DNA from 3 places in the Methylobacterium sp. 88A genome. Region 1 is predicted to be linked to each of the others. Evidence: predicted binding sites of a transcription regulator. Region 1 holds the regulator's gene; each other region holds the start of a gene.
What was found. Region 1 encodes LexA, which represses DNA repair genes until DNA is damaged. Its sites were predicted from a motif close to TGTTCNNNNTGTGTTCNG; they were not measured.

Region 1 (5,930 bases):
GCGCGACGTTTGCGGGCCTGGCCCGTCCGCGATCCCCGTCGGCTATGGTAGAGGCGGCAAAACGCTGGTTCGCCGGCGGGCTCGCGGAGGAATCCGAACAGCGCCGCCTGTTTCCCTGGCTCGCCGTCGCATTCGGCCTCGGCATTCTCGTCTGTTTCACCGCCACCCACGGCGAGCCATCGCTGGCGGCACCGCTCCTCGTGGCGCTCGCCCTCTCGGCCGCCGTACCGTTCCTCGGTTCAAGGCCCGTCGCCCTCGCTCTGGTTCTCGGACTCGCCGCGTCCTTCCTCGGCTTCTCGGCCGCTGTGTTGCGCCTGCGGATCGTGGCGGCGCCCGTCCTGGCCCGGACGACCATCGCGCCGCTCACCGGCCTTGTGGAAGCCCTCGACGAGCGGGAGGTCGGTGCGCGGCTCATCGTCCTCGTGGAGAGTTTCGGCACCCTGACGCCGGATCGCCGGCCGACGCGGGTTCGCGTGTCCTACAAAAAGGCGCTCACCCTGAAGCCCGGCGATTACATCTCGGCGACGGCGCGGCTCCTGCCCCCGCCCGAGGCGGCCCGGCCCGGCGGATACGATTTCGCGCGCGATGCCTACTTTCGCGGGATCGGCGCCGTTGGCTCCCTCGTGGGCAAGATCGAGGTGAAGCCTCCGCCGAGACCCTTGCCCTGGCAGGTCTCGCTCGCCGCTGCCGTGGACGATGCGCGCAACGCGCTGACCCGCCGGATCACCGATGCCAATGGCGGGCAGGCCGGCGCGGTGGCCGCGGCCCTGGTGACGGGCAAGCGCGGCCTCATCAATGCCGAGACCAACGATGTCCTGCGCGCGGCGGGGATCTACCACGTGGTCTCGATTTCCGGGCTCCACATGGTACTCGCTGCCGGAGTGGTGTTCTGGCTCGTTCGCGCGCTCCTCGCCCTCGTCCCGGGCCTCGCCCTCATCTGGCCGATCAAGAAGATCGCCGCCGGTTTCGCCATGGTCGGCGTCACCGCCTATTGCGTCTTCTCGGGCTGGGACATCGCCGCCGAGCGATCGCTCATCATGACCCTCGTGATGCTGGGCGCGATCCTCGTAGATCGTCCCGCGCTCAGCATGCGCAACCTCGCCCTGGCCGCGCTGATCGCCCTCGCGCGCGAGCCCGACGGGCTACTCGGCCCGAGCTTCCAAATGTCCTTCGGCGCGGTGGCCGGCCTCATCGCCTGCGCGGGCACGCTCAATCGCTGGATGCCGCCACGCGAAGGCGCCAGCCTCTTGGCCCGCGCATGGCGGTTCCTCGCCGTCGCGGTCCTCGGCACCCTGGCGACGACCATGGTCGCCCAGATCGCGACGGCGCCGTTCGCGACCTATCATTTCCAGACCGTCCAGCCGTTCGGCATCGTCGGCAACGCGCTGACCTTGCCCCTCGTATCTCTGGCGGTGATGCCGGCGGCGGTGCTCGGGATCCTCGCCTACCCCTTTGCCCTCGATCAGCCGGTCTGGTGGGCGATGGGGCTCGCGGTACGGGGGATGCTCACGATCTCCGGGTGGATCAGCGGGTTTGGCCACGCCACCCTCGTCGTGCCGGCCTATGGCAGCACGGCCCTCTGCCTGCTGGCCCTCGCCCTGCTCCTGCTGACACTCCCCGTGTCGGGGCTGCGCTGGATCGGACTCGCTCCGGCCGCCCTCGGCATCGCCCTCGCCGCCACGCCACCGCGCTACGACCTCTATATCGACCGGGAGGGTGGGGGCGCGGCCCTGCGCGACCCTGACGGCCGGCTGGCAATCCTCGGAAACCCGCCCGCCTTCGTCCTCGAACAATGGCTCAAGGCGGACGGCGATTCTCGGAAGGCCGGTGCCGTATCCGCCTCCACGAAAGGCCGTTGCGATGCGGTCGGCTGCACCGCAGGGACGGAGACGCGGCGCATCGTGGCGCTTGTCAAGGACAAGCGGGCCTTTGCCGAGGATTGTGAGAGGGCAAGCATCATCATAGCCCGCCGCGACGCTCCCAAAGGATGCCGCGCCGGCCTCATCGTCGATCGGGCGTTCCTGGCGGAGCGAGGGGCGACGGCCGTTCGCTTCGGGCCGGATGGTCCTGTCGCGACATCGGCACGCGCGCCGAACGTCCGGCCTCCGTGGCGGCGGGTCATGGCCGATGCCTCGCCTGTACCCTCGACACCGGCCGAGACCGCGAAACTACAGGATCCCGAGATCGACGAAGGCGACCCATTGCCGGACACGCCCTCGGACCGGCCTCAGTAGCGGCGGACGAGGCTGACCAGGCGACCCTGGATCTGTACGCGGTCGGGACCCAGCACCCTCGTCTCATAGGCGGGGTTGGCGGCCTCCAGGGCGATGGAGGAACCGCGACGACGCAGGCGTTTCAGAGTGGCTTCCTCATCATCGATCAGGGCCACGATGATGTCCCCCGTATTCGCGGTGTCCTGCTTCTTGATCACCACCAGATCGCCGTCGAGAATACCCGCTTCGATCATCGAATCGCCGCGCACCTCGAGGGCATAATGCTCGCCCCCCGACAGGAGGTCGGGAGACAACGTGACCGAGTGACTTTGGTTCTGGATCGCCGAGATCGGTGTACCGGCCGCGATCCGACCCATGACCGGGATGGTGATGGCCCGTCCGCTCTCGTCCTGAGCCTGGGTCGTAGGCGGACGCATAGATGGCGTCGCCTTGGACCGTCCGCCTTCGACGACGCTGGGCGTAAAGCGGCGGACTTCGCCGGCGGGAGCCGGCTTCGGCGCGGGGGCGCCGGTCAGGCTTTCGGGCATCCGGATCACCTCGATCGCCCTGGCCCTATTCGGCAGGCGCCGCAGGAACCCACGCTCTTCGAGGGCCGTGATCAGCCGGTGAATGCCCGATTTCGACTTGAGATCGAGCGCGTCCTTCATCTCGTCGAACGAGGGCGGGACACCACTCTCCTGCATCCGTTGCTGAATGAATTGGAGAAGATCCAGCTGCTTACGCGTCAACATACAGATCACTCTTCCACTGAAGCCAATGGCCGCGACTAACGCCGCTGAAACAAAACACGAACATGGTAGACGTTCTGGAAGTGTTCTGCAAGGGTTCCGTTAACGCGGTGGTAGAGTTTGTTCCTGGGCGGACATTCGCTGGCATCCCGGCGCCGGAGCCCGGCTGGCGGTTCGCGCCTCGCAAGTCGGCTCCATCCCGACGACATCCCACCCCGCGAGCTGATCGCCTCGGCGTGGTCGTTCAATAGCGACGGTGCCACCGGTCGCTGGCTTCGCCGCAGAATCGGGGATTCGTTTCGATCACTGTGACGGATCGGCGAGCCAATACAGGCGCTTCGATCCGACCGAAGCCGGATGTCCCGTCTCGTTCGCCGACATTGGCGGTCGCAGCGACCAGAAACCGGCGACGATGCCGTTCAGTCGAGATAGTCGCCGTACTTCTCGACATGGCTGGCCAGGCCGAGGCCGTGCTCGCGCACCAGGCGTTCGGCAAGTTCCGCGTCGCGCGCCTCCAGCGCCTTGATGATCGCCACGTGTTCCTTGATCGAGTTGGCGGCACGGTCGCCCTGGCGCATGGCCGTGTTGCGGATGCCGCGAACGTGCATGAGCAGATTGCTGGTGATGTCCTTGATGACGTCGCACTGGCCCAGCGAAATGATCTTCTGGTGGAAGCGGATATTGGCTTCCGAATACTCGTCGAGATGATCCGACGGACGACCCTCGTAGAATTCCGGGAAATGCTCGCGCAGGCAGTGCAACTGCTCGTCTGTGGCTCGCTCGCAGGCGAGGCGAGCGGCCATGCTCTCCAGGGCCGACCAGGCCTGGATCATGCTGACGATCTCCTTCTTCGACTTCTTGATCACGAAGACGCCGCGCCGGGCCTCGAACCGTACGAAACCTTCCTGCTCGAGTACCGTCAGCGCTTCGCGCACCGGGGTGCGGCTCACTCCCAGGTTGAGAGACAGCTTCCTCTCGTCGAGCCTCACCTCCTCGCGCTGATTATAGATGTTCATATTCGTGATTGCTTCCTTGAGCGCGTCGTAGGCCAATGCACGCAAGCTCGAAGTCGCAACGATCGGCTTTACTTGAAACGTATCCGTCTTGACCATTTTCGACACCTAGAATGATTTCAACTCGCACACAGGGTCGAGCACACTTGGTGTGAAGCATGCCAAACCCGCGTTCGAAATACAAGGAACGCTTCGGGGCAAAGAAATCCTTCAACACAAGAATAGTGGCATCTCTTGTCCTAGCAATCCGGAGGACATGCATTCGGTCGTTGGAGCCGCGGCGATGCCGCACTCGCCATCGTCTCGTTCGTTTGAGTGCCGCGCAATCGCTGAAGCCCGACCAAACCGGCAAGATCATGCAAAATGGTTTGACAGTTGGTATTTGGTATGCCACCAATTGTCGAGAGATGCGGAGGGTGATCCGACTGTAAGGCGGCCTGAGCGAGGTCGTGATGAGGCTTCGGCGGATTGGCGGTGGCATCCCAGCACGCTGTCGACGTAGGGACACGCATTATAACGCATTACGTTCCTTAGCCCTTCGGTCGGGAGGTTTACGGACGGTCTTCAAGATAAGCATGAGCTTTCTGCTTGAGGAGGTCATAATTTTTTCGGTCTGACTTAAGAAAAATACGGTTTCGCCGAGACGTGCGGCCGTGGACGCCCCCGCCGCCCCACGATGGGGACGTCACCTCATCGGCTCGTCTGCCCAGCGGGTCGCAAATCATAACAAAACAGCAAAGAACCAGGGAGAGAACACGATGTCCGCTTTGGCCCAGAGAATCGCTGTCGACGTTTCGGCGGAGCCTGAGCTCACCGATGGCTTTCATCTCGTCATCGATGCGTTGAAGCTCAACGATATTCATACGATCTACGGTGTTCCCGGTATTCCGATCACCGATCTCGGTCGTCTTGCCCAGGCTGCGGGCATGCGTGTCATCTCCTTCCGCCATGAGCAGCATGCCGGCAATGCGGCCGCCATCGCGGGCTTCCTCACGAAGAAGCCCGGCATCTGCCTCACGGTTTCGGCCCCCGGCTTCCTCAACGGTCTGACGGCGCTCGCCAACGCCACCACCAATTGCTTCCCGATGATCCTCATCTCCGGCTCGTCCGAGCGCGAGATCGTCGACCTGCAGCAGGGCGATTACGAAGAAATGGACCAGCTCGCCATCGCCAAGCCCCTCTGCAAAGCCGCCTTCCGCGTGCTTCATGCCGCCGATATCGGCATCGCCGTCGCCCGTGCCATCCGTGCGGCTGTGTCCGGCCGACCCGGCGGTGTCTATCTCGATCTGCCCGCCAAACTGTTCAGCCAGGTGATGGAGGCCGAGGCCGGCGCCAAATCCCTGGTCAAGGTCATCGATGCGGCCCCGGCCCAGCTGCCGGCCCCCTCGGCGATCAAGCGCGCACTCGATGTCCTGAAGAGCGCCAAACGCCCCCTCATCGTTCTCGGCAAGGGGGCAGCTTATGCGCAGGCCGATGACGAGGTCCGGGCTCTCGTGGAAACCAGTGGCATCCCCTACGTGCCCATGAGCATGGCCAAGGGCCTCCTGCCCGACACCCATCCACAATCGGCGGGTGCCGCCCGTTCGCTCGTCCTCAAGGAGGCCGACGTCGTCCTGCTGGTGGGCGCGCGTCTCAACTGGCTGCTCTCCCACGGCAAGGGCAAGACCTGGGGCGCCCCCGGCTCCAAGAAGTTCATCCAGATCGACATCGAGCCGAAAGAGATGGACTCCAATGTCGAGATCGTGGCCCCCATCGTCGGTGATATCGGCTCCTGCGTCTCAGCGCTCCTCGACGGCATGAAGGGTGACTGGCAGGCCCCGCCGACATCCTGGACCGATGCCATCTCCGCCAAGAAGGAGGAGAACCTCGCCAAGATGGCGTCGAAGCTGCGCAAGAACTCGACGCCGATGGACTTCCACGGCGCGCTCGGCGCACTGAAGACCATCATCGCCGAG
Region 2 (5,930 bases), 1.8 Mb from region 1:
GCGGCTTGCTGACATCCAGTGCGTAGGGCCCCCCTTGCGGCCCGAATTCGTGTCTCAACGCTGAGAACTATTCTACAGGTCGGATCGGATTGACAGTCCAATGCTTCGGATCGAGGCAGTTCCAAACGAACCGTTGCGGAAAAGCCGCAATTTCGACGCGGTGCAGCGCAAGGTTTTGTTAACTTTTTCAGCAGAATTCCGGCGGGCATGACGCCGCAACGGGCAACGCGTCGGCAAAATAACGCTGATCGGTCAAACCGTTGCGACCGATCCATGTGGCAGGACGATTGCGCAATCGACGGCGGGAGTTTGCGCATCGCCAGCGGACCACGATCCCCGCATGCCCGGTGCCTGTGCACCGCAGCAGGGCCATCGTTCCCAGGTGCCGTCGAATCGAGCTTGGCCTTGGCCGGGCGGGCAGCTTATTCCGCCGCGTCCCGGCCCTTGGCGGTGACCTCGGTGAGGGGACGGCGGGCCAGCACATCGCGCAGGAACCGGCCGGTATGGCTCGCCTTCGACTTGGCGATCTGCTCCGGCGTCCCCTCGGCCACCACGACGCCGCCGCCATCTCCGCCCTCGGGTCCCATGTCGATGACCCAGTCGGCGGTCTTGATGACCTCGAGGTTGTGCTCGATCACCACGACGGTGTTGCCCTGGTCCACGAGTTCGTGGAGCACCTCCATGAGCTTGGCGACGTCATGGAAGTGAAGGCCCGTGGTCGGCTCGTCGAGGATGTAGAGCGTACGGCCGGTGGCGCGCTTGGAGAGCTCCTTGGACAGCTTCACCCGCTGCGCCTCGCCGCCCGACAGGGTGGTGGCCTGCTGGCCGACCTTGACGTAGCCGAGGCCGACCCGCGCCAGGGTCTCCATCTTCTCGCGGATCGTCGGCACCGCCTTGAACAGGTCGGCCGCCTCCTCGACGGTCATGTCGAGCACGTCGGCGATGGAATGGTTGCGGTACTTCACCTCCAGGGTCTCGCGGTCGTAGCGGCGGCCCTTGCACACGTCGCAGGTGACGTAGACGTCCGGCAGGAAGTGCATCTCGATCTTGATGACGCCGTCGCCCGAACAGGCCTCGCAGCGCCCGCCCTTCACGTTGAAGGAGAAGCGGCCGGCCTGGTAGCCGCGCGCCTTCGCCTCCGGCAATCCGGCGAACCAGTCGCGGATCGGCGTGAAGGCCCCGGTATAGGTCGCCGGGTTGGAGCGCGGCGTGCGCCCGATGGGCGACTGGTCGATGTCGATGACCTTGTCGAGATTCTCGAGCCCGTCGAGGCGCTCGAACGGGGCCGGGTGCTCCATGGCGCCGTTGAGGGATTTGGCCACCGCCTTGTAGAGCGTGTCGATGATGAGGGTGGACTTGCCGCCGCCCGAGACACCCGAGACGCAGGTGAAGGTTCCGAGAGGGATCTCGACGCTCACGTCCTTCAGGTTGTTGCCCCGCGCGCCGACGAGGGTGAGCTTGCCCTTCCGTCCCTTCCGCCGGGCGGTGGGCACCCGCACGCTCATCTCGCCGGTGAGGTATTTCGCCGTGAGGGAGTCGGGGCTCTTCAGCACCTCCTCCGGCGTGCCCTGGGCGATGATCCGGCCGCCATGGATGCCGGCACCGGGGCCGACATCGACCACGTAATCGGCCTGGAGGATCGCGTCCTCGTCGTGCTCGACCACGATCACCGAATTGCCGAGGTCGCGCAGGCGCTTCAACGTGCCGAGCAGGCGCTCGTTGTCGCGCTGGTGCAGGCCGATGGAGGGCTCGTCGAGGACGTAGAGCACCCCCGTGAGACCGGAGCCGATCTGCGAGGCGAGGCGGATGCGCTGGCTCTCGCCGCCGGAGAGCGAGCCCGAACCGCGCGCCAGGGTGAGATAATCGAGGCCGACATCGACGAGGAAGGTGAGCCGGTCGCGGATTTCCTTGAGGATGCGGAAGGCGATCTCGTTCTGCTTCGGCGTCAGCTTCTCCGACAGTTCGGAGAACCAGCGATGCGCCTCGCGCACGGAAAGCGCGGTGACGTCGCCGATGTCCTGCATGGCGACCTTCACCGCCAGGGCCTCGATCTTGAGGCGCTTGCCGCCGCAGGAGGCGCAGGGCGTCTCGCTCATGAAACGGGCGATGTCGTCGCGGGACGCATCGCTTTCGGTCTCCTTGTAGCGCCGCTCCAGGTTCGGGACGACGCCCTCGAACGGCTTGTTCACCTCGTAGGCACGCATGCCGTCATTGTAGGCAAAGCGGATCGACTCGCGGCCGGAGCCGTAGAGGATGACCTTGTGCGCGGTCTCGGGAAGGTCCGACCAGGGCACGCTGGTCTTGAAGCCGTAATGTTTGGCCAGGGCGTCCAGGGTCTGGCCGTAATAGGGGGAGGTCGATTTCGCCCAGGGGCCGACGGCACCGCGCTTGAGGCTGAGCTTGACGTCGGAGATGACGAGTTCGGGGTCGATCCGCATCTCGTGGCCGATGCCGCCGCAGGTCGGGCAGGCTCCGAACGGGTTGTTGAACGAGAACAGGCGCGGCTCGATCTCGGCGATGGTGAAGCCGGAGACCGGGCAGGCGAAGCGCGACGAGAAGGTGATGGTCTCACCCTCGGCCGGGTCGGCGAATTCGATCAGTGCGATGCCGTCGGCCAGTTCCAGGGCGGTCTCGAAGGAATCGGCCAGCCGCGCGGCGATGTCGGCCCGCACCACGAGCCGGTCCACCACCACGTCGATGTCGTGCTTGAGCTTCTTGTCGAGCTTGGGCGCGTCGTCGATCGGGTAGTATTCGCCGTCGATGCGAAGACGCTGGAAGCCCTTCTTCTGGAACTCGGCGATCTCCTTGCGGTACTCGCCCTTGCGACCCCGGACGACGGGGGCGAGGAGATAGAGCCGGCTCTTCTCGGGCAGGGCCAGCACCCGGTCGACCATCTGGCTCACGGTCTGGCTCTCGATCGGCAGGCCGGTGGCAGGCGAATAGGGGATGCCGACCCGCGCCCAGAGCAAACGCATGTAATCGTAGATTTCGGTCACCGTCCCCACGGTGGAGCGCGGGTTCTTCGACGTCGTCTTCTGCTCGATGGAGATGGCCGGCGAGAGCCCGTCGATCTGATCGACATCGGGTTTCGACATCATCTCGAGGAACTGGCGGGCATAGGCCGAGAGCGATTCGACGTAGCGGCGCTGACCTTCGGCGTAGATCGTATCGAAGGCGAGCGACGACTTGCCCGAGCCCGACAGGCCGGTGAAGACCACGAGCTTGTCGCGCGGGATCGTGAGATCGATGTTCTTGAGGTTGTGCTCGCGCGCGCCGCGCACGGCGATGACGCGACGGTCGGGGCTTCCCTCGAACAGCTTCTCGATCCGCGACTCGACGCTCTCTTCCTGCGCCTGCGCGGCTTGGGTCTTCCGGCCCCGTGGTGTCTTGGCGGCGGCTTTTGCTTTGGCCATTGGGTCTCTTCGGCGGCAGGACTTGAGCGGCAGGGCTTGCAGGAACGGGCAGTCGACAACGACGCTCGGCGGCGATCGTCTCCGAGACGTCATGCGGCGAGGTCGACGACGACGGCCCCGCCACCGGTCGCCATGTCGGGCGCACGGGCCGGGCGGGCAAGACGCACGCCACGCATATCCGTCACCCAGCTAGAACAAAAAGCGTACAGCTACAATATCGGCGTCGGATTTTGCCCCCGGCCGGAACCCGGCGAAGCTTTCACGATTGAAACGGCCACGCGAGCGGGACGCTTTCCGCCGCTAGAAATTTCCCTGGAAACCCGACAGAGGCGCCATGACCCGGCACACCAGGCCGTCCGGTTCGTAGGCGAGGGAGACCTCGCCGCCCACCGCGCCGGCGAGGCCGCGCTCGATGAGGCGCGAGCCGAAGCCCTTCCGGGTCGGGGGCTGCACGGGCGGGCCGCCGCGCTCGGACCAGGTGAGGTGGATCGTGTCGTCCTCGTCCGCCGCGACCACGCTCCACGTCACGGTGACGCGGCCGTCAGGCCGGGAGAGGGCGCCGTACTTGGCGGCATTGGTGGCGAGTTCGTGCATCATCAGGGCGAGGGACAACGCCGCCTTCGAGCCGATGACGATGTCGGGACCCGACAGGTGGAACCGGCCGGGCTGCTGGTCGTCGTGCAGCGACAGGGCGCTCGTCAGCACCGCCTCCATCTCCGCGCTCTCCCGCTGTCCGGTCAGCAGGATGTCGTGGGCCTTGCCCAGGGCGATCAGGCGCGCGGCGAGCGCATGCTTGGCGGCCTCGATGTCGGTGACGTTGCGCAGGCTCTGCGAGGCGATCGCCTGAACCATCGCCAGGGTGTTCTTCATGCGATGGCTGAGTTCGCGGTTGAGGATGCGCTGCTGCTCGTCCGCCTCGATCCGGGTCAGCCCGCTCCAGGCCCGCTCCGCCACGTCACGGACGAAATCGATCTCGTTCTGGGTCCAGGCGCGCGGCGACGCCTCCGTCGCGTAGAGCACGCCGACGAGGCGGCCGCGCCGGAGCAGGGGGACGGAGATCACCGCCCGGACGCCCTGGGCGATGTAGAGGGCCGCATCCGTGTCGAGATCGGAGGCGGAGGCGAGGTCGGGCACCGCGAGCACCTCTCCGCGCCGCAGGCTGGCGATGCTGGCGGGATACTCGTCCAGCGGCAGGGTCTGGCTCGGAAAGACCTGTCCGTCGGACGACCACGAATGCGCCACCGTCACCAGTCCGGCCGGCAGGTCGACCATGCCGTAGCCGGCCCGCGTCGTGGCCAGGGTCCGGCCCAGGATCTCCGCCGTCATCGCCACGACTTCGGCGTTCGAGCGCAGCTCGCGCAGGCGGTCGCCCAGGCTGAGGAGCGCGTCACGGCGTGCATCCGCGCGTTTCTCCTCGGTGATGTCCTCGATCATCGCCATGGCGTGGACTTCGTCGCCGAGGGTCTGCGAGACCAGGTTGACCCGCGCCCAGATCAGCCGCCCGTCCCGCCGGCGATAGCGCTTCTCGAAGCGGTCCTGCAGGGTCTCGCCGGTGGCCAGGCGCCGGTGCAGGGCCTCGCGCTCGCCCGCATCCTCCGCGGGCGTCCATTGGGCGAGGGAGCACCCGACGATCTCGGATTCCGGCGCGCCCCAGATCTCGCAGAGCTTGGCGTTGACCCGGAGCGCCAGGACGCTGCGGGGATCGAACTGGACGATCCCGATATTCGCGCCCTCGAACACCGCGCGGAACTGTGCCTCCAACTGGGTTCGCACGGTGATGTCGAGCATCGCACCGACCATCCGCAGCGGGATGCCCGAAGCGTCACGCACGAGATACGCGCGATCCAGCACGTCCGCGTAGCCACCGCCGCCCTTCAGGAAGCGGTATTGATGGCTCCACAGGTCCGAGCGCCCTTCGAAGACGGCGTTCAGGCCGGCGGAGACCGCGCCCCTGTCGTCGGGATGGATGTTGCCGAGCCACCAGGCGGAGCCCGGGCCGACATGGCCGGGAGGCCAGCCATAGGACGTCTCGAGCGCCTCGTTCCACACGATGGCGTCGTGCTCCAGATCCCAGTCCCAGACGACGTCGTTGGTCGCCTTGGCCACCAGCCGGTAGCGCTCGTCGATGGAGTTCCGCTCACGGCACGGCTTGTCGCCGTCGGCATTCGCACCGACGCCGTCCCGCCTGTCGCCGACGGCCATAGCCGGCGCCGGCGATGAAGGATCGCGACGGCTCCCCCGGAGGGGTGACGGGACTTTCGCAATGGTCATCGTATTCGCGTCAGACTCGGTCGGTCGCCGTCCCATCAGATGCCGTCAGATCTTGCGGCGAACAAGTCTCGCCGTCAGATTTCGCAAGTTGCCCCCACGCTTTCCGTCACGGATATGAGATTGGAGACTGAGCCCGGCAAGTCTCCACCGGAGCGGCACGCCTCGTCCACTCCCGCGGCGCTCGACCATCCCGGAATCAGACGGCTTCGGCCGCACGGGCGGAATCGTCCTGGCGCGGCTGTGTCG
Region 3 (5,930 bases), 1.4 Mb from region 1:
TGGGCGTCTCCGTCGGTTCACCGGGCGCTCCCGCCAAACTCCGAGCACAGTCGGTCCGGGTAAGGCCCGCGACGGCCAAGCACCCAAGGCCAAGACCGATCACTGTCAGGACAAGTCGGACCTTGGTGGAGCGGCCGTATTGTGGTGTTGCCTTGCTACCCGAATGTCTCGGTCTCGCCTCGAGCCAGCGGCCGGATCACCAGGATGGATTCTGCCGCGACGGGGCCGCGAATGCCGCAGCGGGCTGAATGCCGGCTTCGGACGCGCGACCACGGAATCGTCGGGCGCGCTTAACCTTCTGTTGTCTGCATTTGCTTGCCGAGCCTTGCCGATGGAGCGACGCCTTCGCATCGCTCACCAGACGGGTAATCTTCACATCGCAAGCGGGGACAAAAAGCTGTTCCTAACTCGCATGATGCAGAATTGTTCCGCTTAATAAATGCTTGCGGGAAGTGAAAACCGGTCGTCACGGCAGTGTGATCTGGATCAGCAGCGAGGTGAGCCGGAAAGGCACCGGAAGTGCGCCAGAGCACGTCACTGGTCTCTCCTTCCTCACTTGCGCCTAACCTTTACCCTTCGTTGACGGGTGCCGCTGTATTCGATGGATGTTGTTGCAGGAATGCGACAGACCTCACGCCCGTCCGAGCCTACAAGCACCTAGGCTTAATGCCCATCAGGACCAGACACACAATGAAAAGACTGCTTCTCGCTACGACCGTTCTCGCCGGCCTGACTGCTGTCGCTTCGGCCGCCGACCTTCCCCGTCGCGCCGCCCCGCCGGTCTTCGTCCCGGTCCCGGTCTTCACGTGGACGGGCTTCTACGCCGGTATCAACGCCGGTTACGCTTTCGACGCCGGTAAGGAAGGCCCGAACGCCTTCACGGTTCCGGGTGCCTTCACTGAATCCCGCGTGCCGCAGGTCGCCACGTTCCGCAAAGACAGCCAGGACGGCTTCACCGGCGGCGCGCAGATCGGCTACAACTACCAGTTCACCCCGGGTTCGGGCGTAGTCGTCGGTATCGAAGCTGACGCCCAGTACCTCGATTTCGGCGCCAAGCGTCGTGACTCGGGTGTGGTCGCTCGTGACGGCTTCGCCATCAACGACCCGCGCGGTCTCTCCAGCCTCGACTACTTCGGCACCGTCCGCGGCCGTCTCGGCTACGCCTTCGACCGCACCCTCGTGTACGGCACCGGCGGTTTCGCCTACGGTGCGGGCAGCGCTGATCGTGACTTCGGTGGCTTCCGCGGCAACGATGACTTCCGCACCGGCTACGCCGTCGGCGGTGGTATCGAATACGCTCTTCCCACCGAGTCGTTCTTCAACTTCTTCCGCGCTTCCGCTGTGACGTTGAAGGTCGAAGGCCTGTACGTGAATCTCGATCGCGGTAACCGTAGCACTGGTCCTTTGGTGGTCACCACCGCTGGCGACATTGCGCGTTCGGTCAGCACCGGTCGTCGCGACGACGAGTTCGCCGTCGTCCGCGCCGGCCTGAACTACAAGTTCGGCACCTACTAGGATCGTCCATGATCGTCGCGCGGTCCTCATCGAGGATCGCGCGGCATCGGGATCGTCCACGTGAAAAACCCGGCCTCACGGCCGGGTTTTTTGCATTGATGGAGGCTTTCTCGCAATTCACCCGGCGTGACTCGAATGCGGACGCGACGTGGCACTTCGCCTCCGACTCCGTTGGTGCTCCACCCCTGGGAAGAGAGGCGGCTCGGATAGGCCGAACTCGCGACCCACCCGTCCTCAGATGTCGAGTGTCGCCTCGTCGGCGAAGGCGGCGCGCTCAGAGATGAAGGCGAAACGGGCCTCCGGCTTGTTGCCCATCAGCCGTTCCACGGCATCACCGGTGGAATCCCGCGCCTCGTCGAGGACAGCCACGCGCAGGAGCGTGCGCTTTTTCGGGTCCATCGTGGTCTCCTTCAACTGCGCCGGCATCATCTCGCCAAGGCCCTTGAAGCGGCTGATCTCCACTTTGCCGCCCTTGAAGACGGTCTTGATCACCCGCTCCTTGTCGGCGTCGTCACGGGCATAGACCGTCTTGGCGCCGTGGGTGAGCCGGTAGAGCGGCGGGATCGCCAGGTAGAGATGGCCCTTGTCGATGAGCTTGGGCATCTGCCGGTAGAAGAAGGTGATCAGCAGCGAGGCGATGTGGGCGCCGTCGACATCCGCGTCGGTCATGATGATGACCTTCTCGTAGCGGAGGTCTTCGCCCTTGTAGCCGTTACCCGTGCCGCAACCGAGCGCCTGGGTCAGGTCGGAGATGAGCTGGTTGGCGCCCATCTTGTCACGGCTGGCCGAGGCCACGTTGAGGATCTTGCCGCGCAGGGGCAGGATGGCCTGGCTGGCGCGGTCGCGCGCCTGCTTGGCCGAGCCGCCGGCGGAATCGCCCTCGACGATGAAGATCTCCGAGCCCGCCGTACCCGCCTTGGAGCAATCGGCGAGCTTGCCGGGAAGGCGCAGCTTGCGAGTCGCGGATTTGCGCGCGACCTCTTTCTCCTGGCGTCGGCGCAGGCGCTCCTCGGCCCGGTCGATCACCCAGTCGAGGAGCTTGTTGGCCTGGGCCGGGGAGGCGGCGAGCCAGTGGTCGAACGCGTCGCGGATCGCCGTCTCGACGATGCGCGAGGCTTCCACCGTGGCGAGCTTGTCCTTGGTCTGGCCTTGGAATTCCGGCTCGCGGATGAAGACCGAGAGCATCGAGGCGCAGGTCGCCATTACGTCGTCGGTGGTGACCGAGGTCATCCGCTTGGCCTGGCCGACGCGCTCGGCATGCTCGCGCAGGGCGCGCAGCAGGGCCACGCGCAGGCCGCTCTCGTGGGTGCCGCCCTCGGCGGTGGGAATCGTGTTGCAGTAGGAGTGCGAGACCCCGTCTTCCACCACCATCCAGGCGACGGCCCATTCGAGGGAGCCGTGGCCGCCGGGCTTCGTCACCTTGCCGGCGAAGACCGCGTCGGTGACGAGCTCCTTGCCGTCGAGGTCGCGGGCGAGATAGTCGCGCAGGCCGCCGGGGAAGCGGTGCACCGTCTCGGCCGGCACGTCGGCGATGCCCTCCAGCAGGGCGGGGGCACAGCGCCAGCGGATCTCGACGCCGCCGAACAGGTAGGCCTTGGAGCGCGCCATCTTGAACAGCCGGCGCGGATCGAACTTCAGCGCCCCGAAGATCTGCGCATCGGGGTGGAAGCGCACCCGCGTGCCGCGCCGGTTCTGCACCCGGCCGACGGTTTCCAGCGGACCCTGGACATGGCCCCGCGAAAAGGTCTGGCGATAGAGGACCTGGCTTCGGGCCACCTCGACTTCGAGGATGTCGGAGAGGGCGTTGACCACGGAGATGCCGACACCGTGCAGGCCGCCGGAGGTCTCGTAGACCTTCGAGTCGAACTTGCCGCCCGCATGCAGCGTGGTCATGATCACTTCGAGGGCGGATTTGCCCGGAAATTTCGGGTGCGGGTCCACCGGGATGCCGCGGCCATTGTCGGTGATGACGAGGTGGCCGGTCTCCTCCAGCTCCACCTCGATGTAGCTGGCATGGCCCGCCACCGCCTCGTCCATGGAATTGTCGATCACCTCGGCGAAGAGGTGATGCAGGGCGCGCTCGTCGGTGCCGCCGATATACATGCCCGGCCGGCGCCGCACCGGCTCCAGGCCTTCCAGCACCTCGATCGACGAGGCGTCGTAGCCGGCTTCCGCCGCATCGACCGGTGCTCTGTCGAGGGGAGCGCGCGCCGCCGAAGCGGCCTTCGCGCCGCGCACGGGCGCCTGACCGCCCGCGAACAGGTCGCTCGGCCGGCCGCCGGCGGGGGCCGGAACGGCCTGACGTGAGGTCTCGCGCTGAGTCATGGACCAACCATACAGGAACGAAACGGAAACGTGAAGCGATGCCGCCCTGGCCGGCGGCCGCTCTCCCGGTGTTCCTGCGCAGCTTGCGCCGATTCCGTTAATGCTGTGTCGCCGGGGTACCGGAAGCGGGGGCTCGGCCACGCCTGCCCCCTTGGCCGCAGGGGGCGTTCGCGTCGCCCCGTCAGCTTCCGACCCGGCCACCTCCACGCCTGGTGATCGCGACGATGGCGGGGCGGGGCGGCATTCCGTCGATGAAATCCGGCCAGCGGGTGGAGGGCGCCTCGAAGGTGGCGGGCATGGCCTTCGGATCTTCCTCGTCGGCCTCGCCGGGATGCTGCACGGCGACGAAGAACGTGGTGTCGTCGGGGGTGAAGTAGGGGCCGCACATTTCGGCGCCGTTCGGCACCCTGAAGAAATGCTTGCCCGTGCCCCGTCCCTGCCCTTCCGTCTCCATCGCCCAGATGCCGTCGTTTCGCCCCGTCTTCGACGGCGAGTTCCCGTCGGTGGCGACCCAGAGCCGTCCCTGCCCGTCCACCGAGCAGTTGTCCGGCATGCCGAACCAGCCGTCCTTCGTCGTCGCCGAGGAGAAGGTGGCGCCGACCGCCGCGATGGAGGGATCGCCGCATTTGACGAGGATTTCCCAGGCGAAGCCCGAGGCCGCGTGGTCGCCGTCGTCTGGGGTCAGTTCGACGATATGGCCGAAGCGGTTGTCGGGCCGCGGATTGGCGGCGTTCTCATCGCCGGGTTTGCGCTTCCCGTTGTTGGTGAGCATCACGTAGACCTTGCCGGTCTTCGGGTTGGCCTCGACATCCTCTGGACGGTCCATCTTGGTGGCGCCGAGGAGGTCGCCGGCGCGCCGGGCCTCGATGAGCACGTCGGCCTGGGCGGTGAACCCGTTCTCGAGTGTCAGCGGCCCCTGTCCGAACACCAGGGGCATCCAGGTACCGCGTCCGTCGGCATCGAACCGGGCGACGTGCAGCGTGCCGGAATCGAGGATGTCGCGGTTGGCCGCCCGGTCGGCGAGGTCCACGGCCGCGTCGGTCACGAACTTGTAAACGTAGTCGAAACGCTCGTCGTCGCCCTGGTAGACGACGTACCGACCACTCTTCGAGACGATGCCGGCGGCGCCCTCGTGCTTGAACCGGCCCATGGCGGTGCGCTTGACCGGGACCGAGGCGGGATCGAACGGGTCGATCTCCACCACCCAGCCGAAGCGGTTGGGCTCGTTCGGTTCCTTGGAGAGGTCGAACCGCTCGTGGAAGCGGCCCCAGGCATAGGCGTTGCCGGGCAGGCCGAGACGCTTGTGGTTGGTCGCCTCGGCCGACCCCTCTGCGAGGGTGCCGGAGAAGTAATAGTTGATGTTCTCCTCGCAGGTGAGCCACGTCCCCCAGGGTGTGGTGCCGCCGGCGCAATTGTTGATCATGCCCTTCACCGCGCGGCCGGACGGGTCGTCGGTGGTCTTCAGCCGATCGGAGCCGGCGGCCGGGCCGGAGAGGGCCATCGGCGTCTCGACGGTGATGCGGCGGGCGTATCGCGACCCCGGCACCACGGCCCATTTGCCGTCGTTACGCTTCACCTCGATCACCGAGCCGCCATGGGCGGCCATCTCGATGTCGACGAGGTCGCGATTCATGCCCTTGAAGGCCACGGTCTTGATGTCCTGGCGGCCGAGGCCGGGAAACATCAGTTCCTCGTTGGTGTATTCGTGGTTGACCACGAGAAGGCCATGCGCGGCCGGATCGGCGGCGCCGGGCATCGGGAAATAGCCGACGAAGTCGTTGTTGTAGCCGAATTGCCGGGCCTGGGCCGCGGCGCTCTGGTTGAGCGGGTCGAAGGCGGGCGCCCCGGGCAGGACCGGATCGCCCCAGCGGATCAGGATGTCGGCATCGTGCCCCTCGGCCACGTGATGGTGTGCGTCCGATCCCGCCTCGATCTCCATGAAGGGGAACGGCGTCGCCTGTCCCTGCGCCGCCGCGGCCGGGCCGGCGGCGAGCGCGCGGGGCGTCACCACCGCCGCGATGGCGCCGACCCCAAGAAGGCCGCGCAGTAGGTCGCGCCGGTCGAACCGGGCGGCGACCACGTCGCCGAAG

Region 2: a site for LexA is predicted at 3,604-3,621, ahead of uvrA (excinuclease ABC subunit UvrA). Genes of this name have one in related genera too.
Region 3: a site for LexA is predicted at 3,854-3,871, ahead of parE (DNA topoisomerase IV subunit B). Genes of this name have one in related genera too.

The regions. Positions count from the first base shown of each region.
Region 1 covers NZ_AQVT01000001.1:3,321,973-3,327,902, reverse strand. The annotation lists gene A3OM_RS0115950 (ComEC/Rec2 family competence protein) at 1-2,234, shown strand, start outside; gene lexA (transcriptional repressor LexA) at 2,228-2,965, opposite strand; gene A3OM_RS0115940 (GntR family transcriptional regulator) at 3,382-4,074, opposite strand; gene oxc (oxalyl-CoA decarboxylase) at 4,734-5,930, shown strand, end outside.
Region 2 covers NZ_AQVT01000001.1:1,568,394-1,574,323, forward strand. The annotation lists gene uvrA (excinuclease ABC subunit UvrA) at 423-3,413, opposite strand; gene A3OM_RS0107530 (PAS domain S-box protein) at 3,714-5,615, opposite strand; gene A3OM_RS0107535 (Crp/Fnr family transcriptional regulator) at 5,881-5,930, opposite strand, start outside.
Region 3 covers NZ_AQVT01000001.1:1,941,489-1,947,418, reverse strand. The annotation lists gene A3OM_RS0109220 (outer membrane beta-barrel protein) at 691-1,515, shown strand; gene parE (DNA topoisomerase IV subunit B) at 1,750-3,840, opposite strand; gene A3OM_RS0109210 (PhoX family phosphatase) at 4,022-5,930, opposite strand, start outside.